2 linked regions of the Desulfovibrio desulfuricans genome follow. The protein of the gene in region 2 interacts with the protein of the main gene of each other region in a pairwise test. Links are inferred from orthologs where the notes say so. Each region holds a gene or a part of one and is shown on either strand. Other genes may lie near its edges. The genes, in order: hybD and ileS.

Evidence for each region.
Region 1: the proteins of ileS (region 2) and hybD interact in binary tests that used the Escherichia coli proteins (3 or more experiments, as listed by UniProt). The link is inferred for Desulfovibrio desulfuricans from one-to-one orthologs.

The regions. Positions count from the first base shown.
Region 1 is NZ_JANFYZ010000001.1:374,731-382,489, reverse strand. Bases 5,044-7,759 are described here. They hold hybD (HyaD/HybD family hydrogenase maturation endopeptidase), read right to left. Parts: upstream 6,811-7,759; coding sequence 6,277-6,810; downstream 5,044-6,276. Other genes in these bases: NE637_RS01530 (nickel-dependent hydrogenase large subunit), read right to left, coding at 7,692-7,759; cybH (Ni/Fe-hydrogenase, b-type cytochrome subunit), read right to left, coding at 6,936-7,640; NE637_RS01545 (acyl-CoA thioesterase), read right to left, coding at 5,618-6,070; lolA (outer membrane lipoprotein periplasmic chaperone LolA), read left to right, coding at 5,044-5,546. Also shown: NE637_RS01570 (cation diffusion facilitator family transporter), read left to right, coding at 1-684; yihA (ribosome biogenesis GTP-binding protein YihA/YsxC), read right to left, coding at 890-1,558; efp (elongation factor P), read left to right, coding at 1,745-2,302; more of lolA, read left to right, coding at 4,875-5,043.
Region 2 is NZ_JANFYZ010000011.1:74,813-82,487, reverse strand. What follows is about bases 4,290-7,675. They hold ileS (isoleucine--tRNA ligase), read right to left. Parts: upstream 7,307-7,675; coding sequence 4,490-7,306; downstream 4,290-4,489. Other genes in these bases: NE637_RS12320 (HypC/HybG/HupF family hydrogenase formation chaperone), read right to left, coding at 7,663-7,675; lspA (signal peptidase II), read right to left, coding at 4,290-4,484. Outside these bases: NE637_RS12355 (formate dehydrogenase accessory protein FdhE), read left to right, coding at 37-987; NE637_RS12350 (cytochrome c3 family protein), read left to right, coding at 1,258-1,689; NE637_RS12345 (protein phosphatase CheZ), read right to left, coding at 1,983-2,612; tol-pal system protein YbgF, read right to left, coding at 2,735-3,742; NE637_RS12335 (PLDc N-terminal domain-containing protein), read right to left, coding at 3,754-3,960; more of lspA, read right to left, coding at 3,957-4,289. UniProt on the Escherichia coli protein: Catalyzes the attachment of isoleucine to tRNA(Ile). As IleRS can inadvertently accommodate and process structurally similar amino acids such as valine, to avoid such errors it has two additional distinct tRNA(Ile)-dependent editing activities.

The sequences.
Region 1 (7,759 bases), on a different replicon or contig from region 2:
GTGGATTTGACTGTGGGCGTAGCGCCGGGCTTGAAGGTCAGCGATGGGCACCGCTTCGCGCATGAGGCTGAGGAAGCCGTTGCAGGCGTTCTGCCCGGTGCGGACGTGACCGTGCACGTTGAACCCCGCAAATCGTGCCGCATTGATGAAAACAACCCCTTTGCCCTGGTGCAGGTTGCCGCATCTGAGCATGGCCTTGCGGTTCATGACGTGCATATCTTGAGCGCTGACAGCACCTGCCATATTGAGCTGCACGTTGAGCTGCCGGGACAGATGCCCTTTGACCGGGCGTACGCGCGGGTCAAGGCTTTTGAGGACACGCTGCGGGAGGCCTTGCCGGGTGTTGAAATTGTCAGCCACATGGAACCCAAGGCCCCAAGCGCTGCGCTGGAGCCGGGCGCTTCGGTTTCTGTGCCTTTTTCAGAGATGGCCTGGCGTGAAATCAAGGCCGCGGTGGAAAATGAGCCTCTGGCGGCCATGCCGCACAAGTTTTCTACCTATGTGCTGCCGGAGCAGGGGGTCTGCATTTCATTCCACTGTAATGTGAGTGTGGGGCTGTCTGTGGAAGAGGCGCACAACGTCTGCACGCGCCTTGAAAAGCGCATTCGTGCCGCTGTGCCTCAACTGGGGCGTCTGAGCATCCACATGGAACCGGCGGTTGTGTCAAATACCCCAGCGGCATAACAGCCTTAGCGTACTTGGCGGCATGCGGATTTAAAACTCGCTGCGCACAGTCCGTTTGAGTGCAGCTGGGTCCGGTATTAGCCCTGATTACGGCGCTGTTGTGATCAGCGCCGTAATCCTTTTGCTTTTGGGGAGATTCCGCTCTGTACGCGGGCTTTGAAAAAAGCGGAGCCGACAGATATTCCTGCTGTGACCAATTCTGGCTTTAAGCCTGCTCCTGCGGCTCCTGCTCAGGAGTAGTGCCGCTCTGTGACTCAGCTTCCGCGTCAGCGGCATTGAGCGTGTCGGGAGTAACGCGCTGGGGAACCGCTGTTTCAACGAGCGCGCGCCAGAGGTTATCAATGCCGTAACGGTTGCTGGAAGACGTGACGATGGGGCGGGTGCCGAGCAGCTCCTGCCATTCATTCTGGCGGTTAGCGCGCTCACGCTGGCTGCACTTGTCTGCCTTGGTCAGCACGGGCACAATATTCAGGCCGTTGGTACGGGCAAAGGAAGCCAGATTTTTGTCGAGCTTCTGGGGTTCAAGGCGGCTGTCGAGCAGCAGGGCCAAGGCCTTGAGGCTTGCGCATTCCACAAGGTACCGTTCAAGCAGGCGCGCCCATTTTTCGCGTTCTGTATGGCTTGCGCGGGCATAGCCGTAGCCCGGCAGGTCAACGAGATAAAAGTCATGGGGTGTCACGCGGTAATAATTCACCGAGCGGGTTTTGCCGGGGGTGGAGCTGACTTTTGCCAGTTTTTTGCGGCCAGCCAGCGCGTTGATAAGCGACGATTTACCCACATTGGAGCGCCCCGCAAGGGCTATCTGCGCCTCGGGCAGTGATATGAGCTGCTCAAGAGTATAGGCTGTAGTTTCAAGAGTAAGAACGGGATTCATAGTAAACCTCATGTGATACTTTAACTTTGTGTCTTGACAAGCAAGCATCTTTCAGCAAATATTTTCAATTCAGGGCTGACATTTTCAGCCAACTTCCGTATTAAGGTAGCCGCTCTTGCCGCAGTTGGCAAATGATCGGCCTTACGCCCGTTTGCGCCATTTTGCGGCGACATGTTAGGAGGACAAATGTATTCTACCACAGACTTTCGCAAGGGTCTGAAGATCGAAGTCGAAGGCACCCCTTACGAAATCGTTGATTTTCAGCATTTCAAGCCCGGCAAGGGTGGCGCTATGGTTCGTACCAAGCTGCGCAACATCCTTACTGGCCGCATGCAGGATATAACCTTCCGCTCCGGCGAAAAGGTCAACAAGCCCGATCTGGAAACCCGCGACATGCAGTTTCTGTATCGTCAGGACGACGACCTTATCTTCATGGATATGACCACCTACGAACAGCTCCAGATGCACATCACCACCACTGATGGCAAGGAAGGCTTTCTCAAGGACGGTCAGGAATGCCGCGTGCTGCTGTACAAGGGCAGCCCCCTTGATATCGACATCCCGCTGAGCCTCGTGCTTGCGGTTGTTGAAACCGAGCCCGGCGCCAAGGGTGACACTGTCAGCAACGTCACCAAGGCTGCCAAGCTTGAAACCGGTATTTCGGTTCAGGTGCCCATTTTTGTCAACGAAGGCGATCGCATCAAGGTTGACACGCGCACCAAGGAATACCTGGGCCGGGAATGATGACCGGTTCGGGAGGGTAGCCCTACGGACGCCCATAAATTCAGCCGCGAGCTTCTTGGCCTTTTTCTTATCTTCTGGGCGCTGTTGCTTTTGCTCAGCCTGCTCAGTTTTGACGCCAACGATCCCAGCCTTAACCATGTGGTCAGCGGTGTTGTCAAGGTAAAGAACAAGGCTGGTCTTTTCGGCGCGTACACTGCGGGTTTTCTTAACGATGTGTTTGGCGTGGCCGCCTATCTCTGCCCACTGGTTTTCGGTGCGCTGGGGGCGGCCTACGTTTCTCCTTCGTACAGTCTGCACTGGTCGCGCTGGCTTGGCTTCTTTTTGCTCACCGTCTGCCTGCTTGTCATAGGCTCCGCCTCGGATATCACCCTTGGCGACATGTGGGGCGGCGGCATGGTGGGCAATGCCCTGCACCTCAATGCCAGCCGATATCTGAGCCCGGGCGGTTCTGCCCTGGTGTGGATATTTGTGGCGCTTGTGGGCATGCAGCTTGCGGGCAATATCTCATGGTTCAATGTGGCGGCGCGTGTGCTGCACTGGGCGCAGGCGCGGCTTGCCGCCCGTGCTGGCAACGCAACCGGGCCTGTTGTTGCAGAAAGCCAACCGGAAAGCGAAGACGGCAAGCGGCGTTGGTCGCTGCTTGATCTGCGCCTGCCGTCCATGGAATTCTGGAAGCGCTGGCGCGACCGCCTTGGCAATATTCAGCCCACGGCTGACTCGCTGCCAGATGTTTTTGAAGAACAAAAGACCAAAGCGGCCCGACCGCAGGCAAATGAGCCAGCGGCACCCCGCCCGGCAGCACAAGTGGATGCTGATGATCCCTTTGCCGTGGCGGTAGACATCAACGGCATGCCCATTTCTCCCGCTGTTTCTGCTGGCGCGGCCTATGCTGACGAGAGGGGGGGCACTGCCCCGGCCCATGATCCTGCGCATGATGCGGCCCATGATTTGGCTCAGGATGACACGGTGCATGCTGCTTCGCCTGCCGCTTCTGCCCCGAATGCTGGCGGCAAGGCTGCAAGTGCTGCCGCCACTGCTGCCGAAGCCCCCAAAAAGCAGGGCGGTCTGACCGGGCTGCTTTCTGGCATGACAGGCCGCAAGGCCGCTATTCCGCTGCCGGGGCTTGAACTGTTGGCCCCGCCTGTCAAAGTGCCGGGCAACAACAATAAGGAAGACCGCGAGGCACGTGGCAAGGCCCTTATTGCCTGCCTCAAGGATTTTGACATCCAGAGCGAGCTTGTGCATGTCACGCCTGGGCCTGTGGTCACCATGTATGAGGTGCGCCCGGCCCCCGGCATCCGTGTGAGCCGCATCGCCAACCTCAGCGATGACCTGGCGCTGGCCCTCAAGGCCGTTGCCGTGCGCATCCAGGCACCCATTCCCGGTACGGACACGGTGGGTATTGAAATACCCAACGACAACCGCGAAACCGTGAACTTCAGGGAACTTGCCGCTTCTGAGCCTTTCCGCAAGGGTTGTGGCCCTCTGACCATGATTCTTGGCAAGGACATTTCGGGCAAGCCCATCATGGCCGATCTCACGCGTATGCCGCATCTGCTTGTGGCTGGCGCTACGGGCGCGGGCAAGAGCGTCTGCCTTAACGGCATTCTTATCAGCCTGTTGTACCGCACCCAGCCCAAGGATATGCAGTTGCTGCTGGTTGACCCCAAGCGCATTGAAATGGCCGTGTATGCGGATGAACCGCATCTGGTGCATCCTGTGGTCACGGAAATGAATGAGGCCAAGAACGCCCTTGACTGGGCCGTGCACGAGATGGATCGCCGTTACGAAGCAATGGCGCGCCTTGGCGTGCGCAATGTGGCCGGATTCAATCAGAAGCTGGCCGCCTGCAAGAATGATCTGCCCCCGGATTTTGCCGACCTTGAACCTCTGCCTTATCTTGTCATTGTTATTGACGAACTGGCAGACCTCATGATGACCGCTGCCCGCGAGGTGGAAACCAGCATTGTGCGCCTTGCGCAGCTGGCCCGCGCCGCCGGTATTCACATGATCCTTGCCACCCAGCGCCCCAGTGTGGACGTGGTGACAGGGCTTATCAAGGCGAACTTTCCGTGCCGCATATCCTTTCAGGTTACGTCCAAGCACGATTCGCGCACCATCCTTGACCAGGTGGGTGCGGAGCATCTGCTTGGTCGTGGCGACATGCTCTTCAAGCCCAGCGGGGGGCGCTTGCAGCGTCTGCACGGCCCCTTCCTCAGCGATGAAGAAGTGCAGGGCGTAGTGGCCTACTGGAAGCGGCAGCTCAGCCCCTCCTACAAGGTGGACTTTGCCCAGTGGGGGCTGGACTCTGTGAGCGGCGGCGGTAGCGGCGGTGGCGGCGATGCCGCGCAGGATCCCCTGTACGGCGAGGTGCAGGCCTTTGTGAGCGAGCAGGGGCGCGCATCCATATCGCTGGTGCAGCGCCGCTTCAAGATCGGTTTTAACCGCGCCGCGCGTCTGGTTGAACAGCTCGAGCACGACGGTATCATCGGCCCGGCAGACGGCAGCAAGCCGCGCGCTGTGGTCAAATAAATCAAACAGCACAACTGGCGGCTTTAGCCGTGGAGGTGTTATGCGCATAAATGGCATGCTGGCCCTGGCAGCCGGGCTTGTTCTTCTTGTGGCTTCTGCCGCGCAGGCTGCGGATATAGCGGCGACCATCCAGGCGCGGTATGAAAAGCTGCGCACGTTTTCCGCCACGTTTGAGCAAACGCTGACCCACAAGGAAAGCGGCTCGGTGGAGAAACGGCAGGGCAACCTGCTGTTCCAGAAGCCCCTGCTCATCCGCTGGCAGACAGATAAACCCCATGAAGAAACCCTTGTGGTCACGCATAAGGAAATTTGGGATTATCTTGCGGATGAAGAAATTGCCTACCGCTACCCTCTGGAACTTGTGCGCGATTCGCGCACCATCATTCAGGTCATCACCGGGCAAGCCGCGCTGACCAAGGATTTTGACGTCAAGGAAGCCGGGCAGGAAAACGGCCTCGCCAAGCTGCACCTTTACCCCAAGGAACCAGCCCCGCAGATGGTTGAGGCGCTTCTGTGGGTCGAGCCTTCCACCGGCTATATCCGCAGGGCCAGCATCATTGACTTTTACGGCAATTCCAACGACGTGCACTTTACGCAGTTCAAGCCCGACACCTCGTTGAAGGAATCTGACTTCACCTTTACCGCGCCCAAGGGCGTTGAGGTTGAAGACCGCATTGACCGCAAGGTGCAGGAAAAGGAACTCTTTAAATAAGCTGATTACGACTCAACAAAAAGGCCGTGGAGTTCGAAACTCCACGGCCTTTTGCTGTATTTATGGGAAGGCTACACGCACAAGCGCCGGAAAACGCCCGGCGCGTCTTCGTCTACTATGGGAAAAGAATCCTGCAGCTCGTCCGGCACACTGACAGGTTTGCCGCTGGTCATATCAATGAAGACCCACTGGGTTTCCGCCTCGGCAAGGAGGGCTTTTTCCTTTGCATTCCAGAAGGCATAGCGGCGCAGGCTGCGGCGCGAAGCGTAGGATGCAATCCATGTGGCGGCTGTAATCACATCACCCAGAAAGGCCGGGCGCTTGTAAGTGATGGTGTGCTGGCGCACCACCCAGCCCTGGCCAATGCTGTCGTACCTCTCCATAGGCCAGCCGCAAACGGCGGAATGCGCAACAGCCACATCCTGCATCCAGGCCACATAGCGCAGGTTGCTGACGCGGTGCTGCATGTCGATATCATCCTGCCCAACCGTGATCTGCTGCGTATATATGTTGATCCGGGCCATATGTCCTCCGCATTTGTGATGGCGCAGACCATACCCCTTGCAGGTAAAAAATAAAAGACACGCGGGCTTGCGTTAATTTTGCCCGCGTGTCTTCTGGTTGATAAGAACAGGTTGCTACAGATTTGTCAGGGCACGTTTTGCCTTGCAGTCAGGCAAGCCTTTTGTTGCATGCTCGCTGCCCCTCGACCTGCTGTTTTTTGGGTGCCCTACACGCAACCCTGAACAAGACTGTCGAGCACCGCTGCGGAAAGGTGGCGCGGCTGCGCCCGCAACTGAGGGTCAATGCCCCATTGCCGCAGTACATCCAGCGCCATGCTTTGGGCTGCTTCAAAACTTTCGCTGACCGGAGTGGACAGAGGAGCTGCCAGCGTCATGGCCGCCGGTTGCACGCCAATGAGGGCGCAGTGCTCCGGGGCTGTGCCGCGCAGGGCGGCAAGGCCCATCACTTCCGAAAAGCTGTTCTGGTGCGGGCCGATCTTTTGCGCTGTCAGGTATGCCGGCACGTTGTCGCGCAGCACCAGCTCGCCCGGTTCCAGCCCAAAATCAACCGCATCCAGCACCAGCAGTTTGTCGGCCCGTTCCACAAAGGTCAGCAAGGTCTGCCCCTGGGTGCCGCCGTCCACAACTTCCACGTTTTCAGGAAAATCCCAATGGGCGTAAAGCCGTTGCGCCAAAAGTACGCCAACGCCTTCATCGCCGTACAGAATATTGCCAAGACCAAGAATGACGATCTGTTCCATGAGATTTCCGTGCACCTTTGCGGCAGTAGTGCCGCCTTTGGCGGCGCAACCACGCTGGCGTGTTTTGTTATATCTGTTTGGCGGCCCGGATGGGCCGCCTCACGCTACTCTCAGGCTACCTCAGGTTATGGCTTGCGGCGTTCGCGGAATCCGCTAAACATGGATGAAACCAGGGTGGTCTTGCCCATGATTTCTTCGCGTATGACCATGTACAGGTGCACGGTCACAAAGGTAATGAGCAGCAGCATGCCCAATCGGTGCAAGCTGCGGGTCATTTGCCCGTTGCCGCCAAACCAGTTGTTTATCCAGTCCTGCACAAAGGTGAAGAAGTGGATAAACGGCACGTGGCTGTCCTGCGCGTACATGCCAAGGCCCGTAAGCATGATGACAAGCATGAAGATCATGCCCGTGCCCATGCCCAGCTGCGCCAGCGGATTATGCCCCACATGCGCGGCGCATTCCTTGTTCAGGAACAGGTACCAGCGCACGTCCTGCCACAGGTCGTTCCACCAGTCCTTGCTCCACACCGGCACTATGATAAGCTCGCGCGAATAGCGGTTGCCCCACACAAGGCCGTATATGTAACGCAGCACTGTTGAAATGATCAGCACAAAGCCCGCAATAAAGTGGGCCATACGGGTGTAGCCCATGTAAAAGGTTTCGTACGGCTCACCAGTGACGGAAAGCCAGGGTTTGCCGATAATGTAGCCAGTGACAATAAGCACAATGACACAGGCAACCATAACCCAATGCCAGATGCGAATGGGCAGTTGATAAACGTATATGCTCTTGCCCATAGGCAGTTGCGGCAGCAGATGTTGTTCGCTCATGACGTTCTCCCGGCGGAAGGCTTGTATTCCGCGTCTCGGATTGCCCGAACGCTAGAAGCAGTTGTCTGTCCGCACCGATATGAGCTCTGATCCGTCCGGCCCGATGATGTGCGTGGAGC
Region 2 (7,675 bases):
AAGCAGCCGGGGGTACCCCCGGCATACGGAGTATCAATGGCTGATAAAAGGCAAACCGTTGCCCAAACCCTTGAAGAAGTTATCACCTGGCGTCCGGTGCTGGCCCCTGTGCTTCGGTCGTTTGAACCGCTGCTCACCGCCCAGGAAGAGCTTGGCGGTGCTGTGGCCGAAAGTCTGAAAAAAGAGGGCGTGTCACTGCCGCAGGCCCAGCCGCAGCGGATGGAGCAGGGTGTTTCGATGCTTGCCGGGGCTTCCTTTTCAGGCGTGGCCCCAGCAGTGCGCATTAGCGCAGAAAAGCTGCTGCCCATGTTGTGCCGCATGGACGCTGTGGTTCCCCACAAGGCCAGGCTTACGGATTTTTTTCTGAAATCTGACGGAGCTGAAGACCAGCGAGCGGAAGAGCTGGTTTGCGCTGCTGCCTCAGGCGACAGGGATGCCCTGGCGGCTCTGGCAGAAAAAATTGGCCTTGACCCTCTGGTGCTGGACTTTGTGACGGGGTTCATCGTTGCGCCGATCTTGCGTGGCATGACCGCACAGGCCGTGGCCGCTGAAGGCGACACCCCCTGGGAAGCCGGCGATGTATGGCGACAGGGATATTGCCCTGTGTGCGGCGCGCTGCCCACCATTGGCTGGATGGATAAACCCAGCATTGATGAAAAAAACGCTTTTCTTGCGGGCGGCGGCGGTAAAAAACATCTGCACTGCGGCGTGTGCGGAGCGGACTGGAAATTCCGGCGTGGCGCATGCCCTGCATGCGGCGAGGAAGGCAGCGGGGTTATGGAACTGCTGCGCGAAAGCGGCACTGCTCACGGTGAGCGGCTGGATTGGTGCACCAAGTGCAAATCTTACTGCCCGGCGGTGGATCTGCGCGAACGCGAGTTTGTTCCCAATCTGGATGCGCTGGCGCTTGGCATGATGCACCTGGATATGGTGGCCGCACGTAAAAAGCTGAAACCAGTCAGGCCGTCATTCTGGAACATGTTTTAGCGGCAGCTTGCGGCAAGCGCCAAAGGCGTTTTTTGCAACTGCCTTTACTGCAAAATTTATTGCTGGCAGTCTGTCTGTCAGCGGATTGCTGAGTCGGTTTGTTGAACCGTTTAAATGCTCCTGATGTAGCAGTCTTTAATTATTGCACAAGCAGGCATTATTAGGGTAGAACAACCGCTGCGGAGAGTGGTGTTGATGGCGGTTTTCAGCCGCCTGTGGTGCGCCGGGGCCTGCTCCTGCGCTTTACGAACCCAGTAGGAGGAATAGCTGATGAAATATGTGACCTTGTTGCTGCTTGCGTTAAGCCTCGTGTGGGTTGGCGAAGCGCAGGCGCGTGATATCAAGGAAATGTCGCAGGTCATTAAAAAGCCCATTGAAATTCCTGGTGGAACATCCCCGCGTATGAGCGTCATGTTCCCCCATACGGCGCACAAAGGCATCAACTGCATGCACTGCCACCACGAAGTGGGGAGCGACAGCCGTTACGTAGCCTGTACCGAATGCCACGCCACCCCTGGTGCGCGCGAACGTGACCCCATGAGCATGTTCATGGCCTTCCACTCCAAGAATGGCGACCGCTCCTGCTACGGCTGCCACTCGCAGAAGGCTCAGGAAAATCCCGCCAAGTACGGCGCCAAGTTCAAGGGCTGCCGTCCCTGCCATATGGCCGCCAGCGCCCGCGAAGCCGCCAAGCAGAAGTAAGCTCACTCCCGCCACGGTATTTCTGTACTGCATAAAGGCCCCGCAAGGGGCCTTTATGCGTTGCAAAACAAACCCATTCAGGGTGTGGCTGAGCAGTCGCAGCCCAGCCAGGCAAGCCTTCTCTCCCAGATGAACCTTCGTCAGCGATGCTATGCGTTAAGTGTGTTCACTTACGGCTGAACCCTAAGCGCCTGAAGAAACAGCAAAAGGCTGCAACGCGGCGTTGGACGCAAAAAAGGGCGTTTTGCAACGCCCTCATTCAGTAGCTGAAAAGACTTTAGCAAGGTATCCGTCTAGAGGCCCAACTGGGAAAGCATGTCGTCAATGGCGCCCTGAGAAGCTGCGGTTTTGTCCGGCCCTTTGAGTTCGCTACGGCCCTGATTGAATTCCTTGACCGCCTGACGTGCCTCGTTCTGCAATTCCTGAACGTTCTTGGTGGGGTCTTTTTCCGCCCCGTCCAGAATAAGGCCCGAGGAAACATAGAGTTCCACCACCATTGCCTCAATCTGGTTCAGGGCAGACACGACCTTTTTGATGCGCTGACCTGTAATGTCCTGAAAGCTCAGGGCGGTCAGCACGGAAGTGAGGTCATCGCCAAGGCGTTGGTTGTTTGCTTCCAGCTCGGTAATGGGGGCCGCATCCGCACCGCCGTTACGTAGCCCTGCCAGATGCGCCGCGTTCTGTTCCTGAAGATCCAGATGCCGCTCCACGATTTCCATGATGGTCATGGTGGCGCTTTCCGTATCTTTCAGCACTTCGTCCAGTTGGCTTGATGCTTCCAGAAATAGCGCATCCGGATTTGGGGGGGGCAGGGGCTGGCCTTTGGAGGCAGTGGATATGCGCTCAAAAATGTCTCTCAGACCCTGGCGCATTTCCGTGCTGATCTGCTTGTAAACTGCGGCTTCGGGCTTTTCGTCGCTCATGCCCGTCCCCTTTGCGCGCGGCGCGGTTTAATTTGTGCGTTTTGAACCTTTGAGGGTGTATGGTCAAAGGTAAAATGCAGTAAAAAACTCCGCCGCGCGAGGGCGCGGCGGAGCCTGGGTACTTACTTGTTGGTCTTCAGAAACGTCTTGGCCCGCGCAGCTTCTGGCGAGTTGGGATATTTCTTGATCAGCTCTTCCAGGCGGGCCTTGGCTGCCGCAGACTGATTGAGCTTGCTGAAGCTGATGCCCTGCTTGAGGTACGCGCCGGGCGCGCTGGAAGAAGAAGGATACTTTTTGATGACAGCATCGTATGCAAGGGCTGCATCGGCAAACTGGTTGCGCTGGAAGTAGCACTCGGCCAGATAATACTGGGCCTCAGGCGCCTGGCTATGGTCTTTGTAATTTTTCAGAAAGTCATTGAAAGAACGCTGCGCCTCATCGTACTTGCGGGAATTGTAGGCGTTAACGCCAGCGTCAAAAAGCGCCAGCGAAATATCCTTTTTGGGAGCCTGAACCTGCGGTTCTGGCTGGGGGCTGGGCTGGCCCCATGTGCTGGAGCTGGGGTTGATGACGGGCTGGGGCTGTGCTGCTGCTGCGCCCTGATCGCCAGCGGCGGAAGCCGCGGCGTAGCCTACGGAACCAGCCGCCATGCCGCCTGCCGCTGCCTGCCCGTAGGAAGGCTGGCCATAGCCGGGCTGACTGAAAGCAGGAGCAGCCTGGGGTGCCGCTTGAGGAGCAGCCTGAGGAGCCGCCTGGGCAAAGGGGGCAGAACCGCCGCCGCTGGTCATGGGATCGCCAAGGTTCAGGTTCAGCGCCATGCTGCGCTCCACCTGACGCAAAGCTTCATCGTGCGCTCTTACACGGCCCACCAGGGCTTTGGCGCCGCCAGCATTTTGCAGATCGTCAATCTGGCCCTTCAGGGCGTTGACTTCCTGCCGCAGGGTTTGAATCTGGTTCCAGGCGTCAGCCTGAGCAGGCTGCAACTGGCGCAACTGCACGTCTTGCTGCTGCACCTGCTGTTCCAGTGAAATGCTGCCGCTGCCGCTGCTGGTGCTGCCGCCCATGCAGCCGCTCAAAGGCAGCGCCGCGCAAGCCAGAGTCAGGATGTACATAGTACGGAGTGTGCGCATAGTACCCTCTTTCAATTTTGCACTTTTCCCAGAACTTTTTTTCGTCCGGTGAAAATATAGATGATTCCCCCCACACATGGCAGAAAAACTACCAGCACAAGCCACAGGGCGCGCTGTTGCGGGGTTTCAAACTCGTGTCCCCATATGTGCAGAATGCTCCACAGTGTCGGGATCATGGGGAACATTACCACAAGCACATGCCACCAATGAAAAATCATGCGGTTCCTCCCTTGCCGGGGGTTGGTTTGCCGCCTTTGTCGCTGGCGGCCGCCTGGGGCTTGCGCCAGAGAATCAGGCAGGCCAGCACCGCACCAACAAATATGGCCGAATCAGCCACGTTAAAGGCAGGCCAGTGCCAGTCGCCCCAATAGACATCCAGAAAGTCCACCACGGCGCGAAAGCGCACGCGGTCAACCAGATTGCCAAGCGCGCCGCCCATCACAAGCCCAAGAGCCGTGAACAGCCAGGGGTCTTCATCCGAACTGCGCACCAGCATGACAATGGCCCACACAGCCACAACCGTGGCAGCGAGAAAAAGCCAGAACTGCCACTCAATGTCTGACCGGTTTAAAAAGCCAAAGGCCGCGCCGCGATTGCGGATGTTGACCAGATCAAACAGCCCGGCAATGACCGTGATGGGCCTGTGCTCGGGTATGAACTGCATGACAGCCCACTTGCTCACCTGATCGAGAACAAGGGCTACAATGGCCGCTATGCCGAGTATGCGATAACGCCTTGGCATTCCTGTTACGCTTCCATGGCCTTGATAACGGCGGTGCAGCGGGGGCAGAGCGTGGGATGGTCTGCGTCGGTGCCAAGTTCCGTGCTGTAAATCCAGCAGCGTTCGCATTTTTCGCCGTGAGCTTTTTCCACGCCGATGGCAAGCCCGGCGATTTCTTCATCGCAGTACGCGCCTTGTGGTGCGCTTTCAAGGGGCTGCATGGCTATTTGCGAAACAATGCAGAAGGCGCGCAGGTCAGTGTTCAGGCCTTCAAGGCGCTGGCGCAGTTCGTCTGCCACAAAGAGGGTCACGCGGGTGTCGAGCGAATGGCCGATAACGCCATCGCGCCGCATGGGTTCAATGGCCTTGGTCACGGCCCCGCGCACGGCGGCGAGCATGTTCCAGTCGTCGCGCGTGCCTTCGTCAAGCAGAAGGGGGGCAGAATCAATGGGCTGCAGGGCAAATACCGTGGGTTCCGCGCCGCGCAGGCCTTCGGGCAGATGCGCAAAGATTTCTTCTGCGGTGAAGGAGAGCACCGGGGCCATGTCGCGCAGCAACAGGCCAAGGATATGCCACAGGGCGGTCTGTGCCGAGCGGCGTTCCGCGCTGGCGGGGCCGGAGGCGTAGAGGCGGTCTTTCAGCACGTCCAGATACATGGATGAAAGGTCGGTCACGCAGTAGTTGTGCAGGGTGTGATAGACCTTGTGGAAGTCAAAATCCATGTAGGCCTGCTGCACACGGTCGTGCACCCGGGCCGCGGCGTCAATGGCAAAACGGTCAAGCGGCATCAACTCGTTCAGGGGCAGCAGATCATCCTTGCCGAGGCCTTCAAGGTTGCCAAGGATGAAGCGGCAGGTGTTGCGAATGCGGCGGTAGGCATCCACAAGGCGGCCAAGAATTTCGTCGGAAATGCGGATGTCCTCGCGGTATTCCACGGAAGAAACCCACAGGCGCACGATTTCAGCGCCGAATTTTTCAATGAGTTCTTGCGGCGCGATGACGTTGCCGATGGACTTGGACATCTTGCGGCCTTCGCCGTCCACCACATAGCCGTGCGTGAGCACAGCCTTGTAGGGCGCGCGCTGGCGCGTGCCTTCGCTGACCAGCAGTGAGCTGTGGAACCAGCCGCGGTGCTGATCCGAACCTTCAAGGTACAGATCGGCGGGGTAGGCAAGCTCGGGGCGCTGCTCGAGCACGGCGGCAAAGCTGGTGCCGGAGTCGAACCACACGTCAAGGATGTCGGTTTCGCGTTTCCAGTGGTTGCCGCCGCAGTGCGGGCAGGCAAGGCCTTCCGGCACGATTTCCGAAAGTTCGGCCTCGTACCAGTAGTCGCAGCCGGTGGGGTGTTTGGCAAAGCGGTCGCAGATGTCGCGCATCCAGTTGGGGTCGTTCCAGGCTTCGCCGCAGTCTTCGCAGAGCAGGGCCATGATGGGCACGCCCCACTGGCGCTGACGCGAGATGCACCAGTCAGGCCGGAATTCAATCATGTTGTGGATGCGTTCGCGGCCCCAGGCGGGGATCCAGCGCACCTGCTCGTCAATGGCCTTGAGCGCGCGGCCGCGCAGGTCGTTCTTTTCCATGCTGATGAACCACTGGGTGGTAGCGCGGAAAATAACCGGCTGCTTGCAGCGCCAGCAGTGCGGATAGGAGTGCTTGATCTTGGCCTGACGCAGTAATGCGCCGACTTCTTCAAGCTTTTCAATGACCTTGGGGTTGGCTTCAAAAACATTCAACCCGGCAAAAAATTGCACCGTGGGCAAAAAGCGCCCGGCATCATCCATGGGTGAATAGATTTCGAGGCCATATTTGAGGCCAACTTCGTAGTCTTCGCGGCCATGACCGGGGGCGGTGTGTACGCAGCCCGTGCCAGCTTCAAGGGTGACGTGCTGGCCCAGGATGATGGGCGACACGCGGTCGTAAAAGGGGTGGCGGGCCTTGAGGCCTTCAAGCTGTTCGCCGGTGGCGCGGCCAAGAATTTTGGGTTCGCTCCAGCCGAACTGCTCCGCGCAGGAGGTGAGCAGTTCCTCGGCCAGCACGTACTGCGCTCCGTCCACTTCCACCAGCACATAGGTGAATTCGGGGTGCAGGCACACGGCCATGTTGTCCGGCAGCGTCCAGGGGGTGGTGGTCCAGATGACCACAAAGGCATGGGCGGGATCCGCAGCGGAGAAAACCTTTTTCAGGCCATCGTCCTGCAAGGGAAAGCGCACAAAGATGGAAGGGGACGTGTGGTCGTAGTACTCCACCTCTGCCTCTGCAAGGGCCGTGTGGCAGGAGCAGCACCAATAGATGGGCTTTTTGGAGCGCATGACTCCGCCCGTTTCCACAAAGTTGGCAAGCTCGCGAGCGGTGGCGGCCTCATAGGTGGGGCGCATGCTCATGTAGGGATCTTCCCAGTTGCCGAGCACGCCGAGACGACGAAATTCCTTGCGCTGCACGTCAATCCACTTGGAAGCATAGTCTCGGCAGAGCTTGCGCACCACATGGGCGGGCAGGGTCTTTTTCTTTTCTTTCAGCTCCTGCTCAACCTTGTGTTCAATGGGCAGACCGTGACAGTCCCAACCCGGCACATAGCGCGAGGCAAAACCAGCCATGTTGCGCGATTTAACAATAATGTCCTTGAGAATCTTGTTCAGGGCCGTACCCATGTGAATGTGGCCATTGGCATAGGGAGGGCCATCGTGCAGCACGTAGGTTCCCTTGCTGCCGGAAGCTTCAACCATTGCTTCGTAGCTGTTAATGGCATCCCATTTTTTCAGGGTTTCCGGCTCACGCTGGGCCAGGTTGGCTTTCATGGGAAAGGCGGTCTGAGGCAGGTTCAATGTTTTCTTATAATCGCTCATGCTGGCTCCCGGCACAGTTCAACTCAAGGACTTGGCAATATGGTACTGTGAAAAAATCGCTCTACTGTGGGCAAAGAGCGGGGCAAAGTCAAGAAGAGCAGGACACTGCGTGCCTGCTGGCGTGCCTGCATGTACGCAGGCTGAGCATGAAAATGTTTGGCAGACCGCACCTGATGGTGTGCATCTGCATGGCAACCCGCCTCACATAAAGCGCCTTTTCATGGACAAAAAGGCTGGCCCTTAATCTTGGAGCACCAACAAAAAGGGCGTTTCAGACGCGTTGCGCGCAGGAGTGAAACGCCCGGGATTTTCAACGTGTTCCGCCGCAATTACCGCACAATCATGCGGAACGGGCGTCAGAAGTTTGCC